Desulfitobacterium hafniense DCB-2: one gene and its partner. Each later gene encodes a partner of the first gene's protein in a complex. Links are inferred from orthologs where the notes say so. Each region holds a gene or a part of one and is shown in the gene's direction. Other genes may lie near its edges. The genes, in order: secY and secG.

Region 1 (3,264 bases):
TCGTTCATATTGCCCGCGTGGCAAAAGTTGTCAAAGGGGGACGCCGTTTCAGCTTCAGCGCCCTGGTCGTCGTCGGAGACGGCCACGGCAACGTGGGAGCTGGACTTGGTAAAGCCGGAGAGGTACCTGAAGCCATTCGTAAAGGCATGGAAGATGCTAAAAAGAATATGGTATCAGTACCCTTGATCGGTACCACCATTCCTCATGCTATCTTAGGTAACTACGGAGCAGGCTCCGTACTGCTCAAGCCTGCAGCAAAAGGTACCGGAGTTATTGCCGGTGGAGCGGTCCGTGCCGTTCTGGAAGTTGCCGGTGTATCCGATATTCTCACCAAGTCTCTGGGATCAGCAAATCCTCACAATATGGTGAACGCCACCATGGCTGCCTTAAAATCTCTGAAGCGGGCGGAAGATGTTGCTAGACTCCGCGGTAAAACCGTAGAAGAAATTCTGGGTTAGGAGGGTTGGCAGTGAAAATTAAAGTAACACTCGTAAAAAGCCCCATCGGGTATTCAGAAAACCAACGCAAAGTCCTTAAGTCTCTTGGCTTAGGTAAAATGGGCTCCAGTGTAGTTCATGACGATACCCCCAATATCCAAGGGATGATTCGCAAATGCGCACACTTGGTTGCGGTGGAAAACGTCGCAGAATAAAAGGAGGTGTTGACGAGCATGAAATTGCATGAACTTAAGCCTGCACAAGGTTCAACGAAAGCTCCTAAGCGTTTAGGCCGTGGTATTGGCTCCGGAACCGGAAAAACTTCCGGTAAAGGTCATAAGGGCCAAAAAGCCCGTGCCGGCGGCGGCGTACGTCCCGGCTTCGAAGGCGGCCAGCAGCCTCTTTCCCGCCGGATGCCCAAACGCGGTTTTACGAACATCTTCAAGAAAGAATATGTTGTCTTGAATGTCCGTGATTTGGAAGAACGCTTTGAAAATGGCGCGGTAGTCGGTTATGAGAGCCTCTTTGAAGTAGGACTCATCAAAACGATTAAAGATGGTGTAAAGATACTGGGAACAGGAGAACTGACCAAAGCTTTGACAGTCCAGGTGGACAAAGTCAGCCAAACCGCGGCAGAGAAGATTGTAGCTGCCGGTGGAAAAGTCGAGGTGGAATAAGATGATTGTCGATTCCCTGAAAAATGCCTGGAAATTGCCAGAGATCAGGACAAAAATCGGATTCACCTTACTCATGTTCCTTATTTTCCGTATTGGTGCTCATATCCCGATTCCCTTCATCAACCATGACATTTTGTCGAATATCCTGGGATCGGGAACTTTGTATGATTTCTTAGATACCTTCTCCGGTGGATCCTTTAGGAGGTTCTCAGTCTTTGCGCTGAGTATCACTCCTTATATTACGGCATCGATTATTCTTCAGCTTTTGACCATTGTCATCCCCTCCCTGGAGCGTCTTGCTAAAGAAGGGGAATTCGGACGGAAGAAAATCACCCAGTATACCCGTTATGGAACCGTCATCCTTGGTTTCATCCAAGGTTTTGGTATGACCTTTGGATTGCGCGGTGCCCTCATCATTCCCAAGCCGGGAATGGAATGGGCTATCTATCTCTTAGTGGCTTTGATCCTAACCGCCGGAACAGCATTCCTGATGTGGCTGGGAGAACGAATCACTGAGAATGGGATCGGTAACGGGATCTCGCTGATCATCTTCGCCGGGATCGTGGCCGGAGTACCGGATGCGATTAAACGCATCGCCGGACTCCTCAGCGTTGGAGAGATCAATGTTTTCTCCGTATTTGGACTTATCGTGATTGGTCTGGGGATCATTGCCGGAGTTGTCTTTATTCAGGAAGGTCAACGCAGAATCCAGGTTCAGTATGCTAAGCGTGTGGTTGGACGCCGCGTTTATGGAGGTCAATCCTCCCATATTCCTATGAAAGTCAACCAAGCCGGGGTTATTCCCATCATCTTTGCGATTAGCTTGCTCGCTTTCCCGAGCACTATCGCCACCTGGATGGACCCAACCTCCGCCTATGTACGATTTGTTAACACGTGGTTTGTCATGAACGGCTCGCTGACTTCGATCCCTTACCTGATCGTTTATGCGGTGCTGATCATCTTCTTCACTTACTTCTACACAGCCGTCAGTTTTAATCCGGTGGATGTGGCAGATAACCTGAAGAAGTACGGCGGGTTCATTCCTGGACTTCGCCCGGGCCGTGCTACCTCTGACTATCTTTCCAAAATTTTAAGCCGGCTTACTTTAGCCGGGGGAACCTTCCTCGCCATGATTGCGGTTCTTCCGAGTTTAGTCATCGGGCTGACTGGAATTCCCAACATCACTCTGGGCGGAACCTCACTCTTGATCGTAGTGAGCGTTGCGCTGGAAACCATGAAACAGTTGGAGTCCATGCTGATGCAGCGGCACTACCAAGGGTTCATGAAGTAAGGAGGTAAACTATGAGAGCAATCCTCATGGGGCCCCCTGGGGCAGGTAAAGGAACACAAGCTGCCGATTTAATTACACGGTATCAAATCCCTCATATTTCTACCGGGGATATGTTCCGGGCTGCGATTAAAGCAGGAACTGCCCTGGGAATGAAAGCTAAGGAATATATGGATGCCGGTTCTCTCGTCCCTGACGAGGTAACCATCGGGATCGTTGCTGAGCGATTGGCAGAACCCGATTGCAGCAAAGGATTCTTGTTGGATGGTTTTCCACGGACAGTCGCTCAAGCGGACGCTTTAGACAAGATTCTCACCCAGCTCAAGATGAATCTTGACGGCGTGATCAATATCGAAGTTCCTGAAGCAAAACTCCTTGAGCGCCTGACAGGCCGCCGGATTTGCCGGCAGTGTGGAGGGACCTACCATATGGTTTTCAATCCACCCGCAGCAGAAGCGGTTTGCGATAAATGCGGTGGAGAGCTTTATCAACGCAGTGATGACACTTTGGAAACCGCCAAGAACCGGTTGCAGGTCTATAATGATCAAACTCAGCCCCTCATCGATTACTATCGAGAAAAGGGCCTGCTGAAGGAGATCAACGGGGACCAGGATATTGCCCAAGTGCTGCAGGATATTGTGGACGCTATGGAGCATGGGCATGATTGAGTTAAAAAATCCTTCTCAGATTGCCGTGATGCGAAAAGCAGGGAAGATTGTGGCTGACACTCTCCAGCTGATGCGTGAAAACGTTAGGCCGGGAATCACCACGGGGGAGTTGGATGGAATCGCTGAGGAGTATATCCGCAAATGCGGTGCCGTTCCTGCCTTCAAAGGGTACAACGGATTTCCCTCCTCTCTCT
Region 2 (3,012 bases), 4.6 Mb from region 1 along the record:
GCGGAATGCGTCGGGCTTCCTCTTTATCAATACTTGGGCGGGGTTAATGCCAAAGAACTCCCCGTCCCCATGATGAACATCCTCAACGGTGGTCAGCATGCCGATAATAATGTGGATATTCAAGAGTTTATGATCATGCCTGTCGGTGCCAAGAGCTTTGCCGAAGCTCTGCAAATGGGAACCGAAGTGTATCATAGTCTGAAAGCTGTTCTTAAGGAAAAGTCACTGGCTACTGCCATTGGGGATGAGGGCGGGTTTGCTCCCAGCCTGGAATCCAATGCCGATGCCCTCCTGGCTATTATGGACGCTATCCAGCGTGCCGGCTACACACCTGGCAAAGATATCGCTCTGGCCTTGGATGTAGCGGCTACGGAGCTTTATCGTGATGGCAAGTATCATCTTGAAGGAGAAGGCCTGACCAAGACGGCGGATGAAATGATTGCCTACTACGAAGAGCTGGTTGAAAAGTACCCCATCGTTTCCATCGAGGATGGTTTGTCCGAAGAAGACTGGGAAGGATGGAAAAAGCTTACCGAGAAACTGGGAAGCAAGATTCAGCTGGTCGGGGATGATCTGTTTGTCACCAATCCCGCCCGCTTGGCCAGGGGCATCAAAGAAAAATGCGCCAATTCGATTTTAATTAAACTCAATCAGATCGGAACCCTAACCGAAACGCTGGATGCCATTGAGATGGCCAAACGTGCCGGTTACACAACGGTCATCTCCCATCGTTCCGGGGAGACCGAGGATGTGACCATGGCTCATGTAGCTGTCGCTGTGAATGCGGGACAGATTAAAACAGGAGCTCCCGCCCGGACAGAACGGGTAGCAAAATATAACGAGCTTCTCCGCATCGAGGAAGAGCTGGGGGAAACCGGAGTTTACCCGGGCCATGAGGCTCTGGGCCGTTAAAGGCCATATATTGACAGCTAGGGTATAGACTATTGCCATTTGTCAAATTTTTATGCTAAAATAGCGGTACTGGCTAAAACCATAGGGAATGACCGCCACACCCTCTCTGTGTCTTAAAACAGGGGAGAAGTGGCGGTTTACCTGGTATAGGCAGGCGATTGCTTCCGATTGGTTTTCAATAGATTGAGGAGGTGAATAGGTATGGTGATTTTTCTAACCGTAATATTAGTTCTTAGCTCCTTAGGCCTGATCGCAACGGTTTTACTTCAATCCGGTGTGAGTGCAGGTTTGGGAGCTATTGGTGGTGCCAGCGAATCCTTCTTTGGGAAAAAGAAGGGCTTGGACGCTGTCTTTCAAAAAGTTAGCATAGCTTCAGCTGCAATATTTTTGCTGAGTTCTCTGGGGGTAGCCTGGCTCATGAAATAAGGCCAGGTCCCCTGCTCCCTTTATTCAGCTTCCGTAGAAATAGAAGATCATCGCAGAAAGATAATCCTTTAAAAAAAATATCCATTACCTTACCAAAATCAATAATGAACAATCCCAAGTTGTAATTTTAATGGCGCCAAACGGAAACTGAATTAGTATTTGGGGGACACCTGGCTCATTACATAATATAAAAATTTTCATTATTTAGGGGGGTTTTTTGACAATGGATTTTGCTTCAACGCCTATATGGGCTGTCCTAGCAGGTCTAGTCGGGCTGGCATTTGCCTTCTATTTCGCAAGTAGCGTTTTAAAAGAAAGCCCGGGAAATGCTCGGATGCAGGAGATTTCTCTCGCGATTCAAGAGGGTGCCATGGCATTCCTCAACCGTCAGTACAAAACACTGATTCCCTTTGTAATCATAATCTTTCTTATTCTAACTTTTTTAAAAGGCTGGCAAACGGCTGTATCTTTCCTGGTGGGAGCGCTGCTTTCCGCTGTGGCCGGTTATGTGGGCATGGGAATTACCACCCGGGCTAATGCCCGGACCACGGAAGCTGCCCGGACCAGCCTGAACAAGGCTTTGGGCGTGTCCTTCCGCGCCGGGGCGGTTATGGGTCTTTCTGTTAACGGCTTAGGTCTCATTGGGGTTGCCGCTCTTTTCCTATGGTTCCAGGATGCGGAGACCATTAACTCCTTCGCCTTTGGTGCCAGTGCCATTGCCTTGTTTGCTCGTGTCGGCGGTGGTATCTATACCAAAGCAGCCGACGTGGGTGCGGACCTGGTAGGTAAAGTCGAAGCCGGCATTCCTGAAGATGATCCCCGTAACCCTGCTGTGATCGCCGATAATGTCGGGGATAATGTGGGTGATACCGCCGGGATGGGCGCCGACCTGTTTGAATCTTATGCTGCTACCACCATTGCGGCGATGCTGATTGGCGCTGTGGCTTTCAAATCCCTAGGAGGGGGAGTTTCCGGACTTATGCTGCCGCTGATGATCGGTATCGCGGGAATACTTTCTTCGATTATCGCCAGCTTTTTCGTGCGCACCGGGGAAAATGCCAACCCTCAAACGGCTTTAAACAAAGGCTTATGGGGAACTAACCTTCTAACGGCCATTGCTTCCTACGCCATCGTCCAATTGATGATCACTGAACCTGTCCATGTCAGTGAAAGCTTAACGCTGACTGCTAACAATATATTTATTGCTATTGTCTGTGGATTGGTTGTGAATATTCTGATCGGTTTATTGACCGAGTACTATACTTCGAATCAGAAGGCTCCTGCCCAAGCTATTGCCAAAGCTTCTGAGACCGGTGCCGCCACCAATATTATTCAAGGTCTGGCTACCGGAATGAAGAGTACCGCTCTTCCTGTTGTCGTGATCTGTGTTGCTACTTATGTTTCTTTTGCAGCAGCCGGTATCTTTGGTATTGCTATGGCTGCTATGGCCATGCTTTCTACGGCCGGTATGGTTGTAGCCATCGACTCCTTTGGACCTGTTGCCGATAATGCCGGCGGTATCGCAGAGATGGCTGATCTGGATCCCAGTGTCCGCAAGACCACGGATAAACTGGACTCTGTAGGGAACACCACTGCTGCGGTGGCGAAAGGATTTGCCATCGGTTCCGCGGCCTTGACAGCTTTAGCTCTCTTTAATGCTTACTCTGAGCTTGC

The links.
Region 2: the proteins of secY (region 1) and secG are in contact, whole or in part, in a crystal structure (PDB 5AWW), measured with the Thermus thermophilus proteins. The link is inferred for Desulfitobacterium hafniense DCB-2 from one-to-one orthologs. Residues at the interface, in WP_096411648.1 of Thermus thermophilus: Leu14, Gln16, Arg17, Phe20, Ile34, Pro35, Pro37, Ile72, Arg108, Arg109, Asn112, Gln113, Arg116, Ile117, Ile120, Pro145, Gly146, Trp147, Phe152, Phe155, Val156, Val159, Thr160, Val162, Ala163, Gly164, Ala166, Leu167, Trp170, Glu173; in WP_223903268.1 of Thermus thermophilus: Tyr5, Ile9, Tyr12, Leu13, Ala16, Leu19, Val20, Val23, Leu24, Gln26, Glu27, Pro28, Gln30, Gly31, Ala32, Asp34, Leu35, Met36, Gly37, Gly38, Ser39, Ala40, Asp41, Leu42, Phe43, Ala45, Arg46, Val48, Tyr53, Thr56.

What each region holds. Positions count from the first base shown.
Region 1 is NC_011830.1:477,361-480,624, forward strand. The notes cover bases 321-3,260. They hold secY (preprotein translocase subunit SecY), read left to right. Parts: upstream 321-1,115; coding sequence 1,116-2,405; downstream 2,406-3,260. Other genes in these bases: rpsE (30S ribosomal protein S5), read left to right, coding at 321-458; rpmD (50S ribosomal protein L30), read left to right, coding at 470-652; rplO (50S ribosomal protein L15), read left to right, coding at 671-1,114; DHAF_RS02300 (adenylate kinase), read left to right, coding at 2,417-3,070; map (type I methionyl aminopeptidase), read left to right, coding at 3,063-3,260. Also shown: more of rpsE, read left to right, coding at 1-320; more of map, read left to right, coding at 3,261-3,264. UniProt on the Bacillus subtilis protein: The central subunit of the protein translocation channel SecYEG. Consists of two halves formed by TMs 1-5 and 6-10.
Region 2 is NC_011830.1:5,029,717-5,032,728, reverse strand. Bases 38-2,725 are described here. They hold secG (preprotein translocase subunit SecG), read left to right. Parts: upstream 38-1,113; coding sequence 1,114-1,338; downstream 1,339-2,725. Other genes in these bases: DHAF_RS23505 (sodium-translocating pyrophosphatase), read left to right, coding at 1,562-2,725; eno (phosphopyruvate hydratase), read left to right, coding at 38-912. Also shown: more of eno, read left to right, coding at 1-37; more of DHAF_RS23505, read left to right, coding at 2,726-3,012. UniProt on the Bacillus subtilis protein: Involved in protein export. Participates in an early event of protein translocation.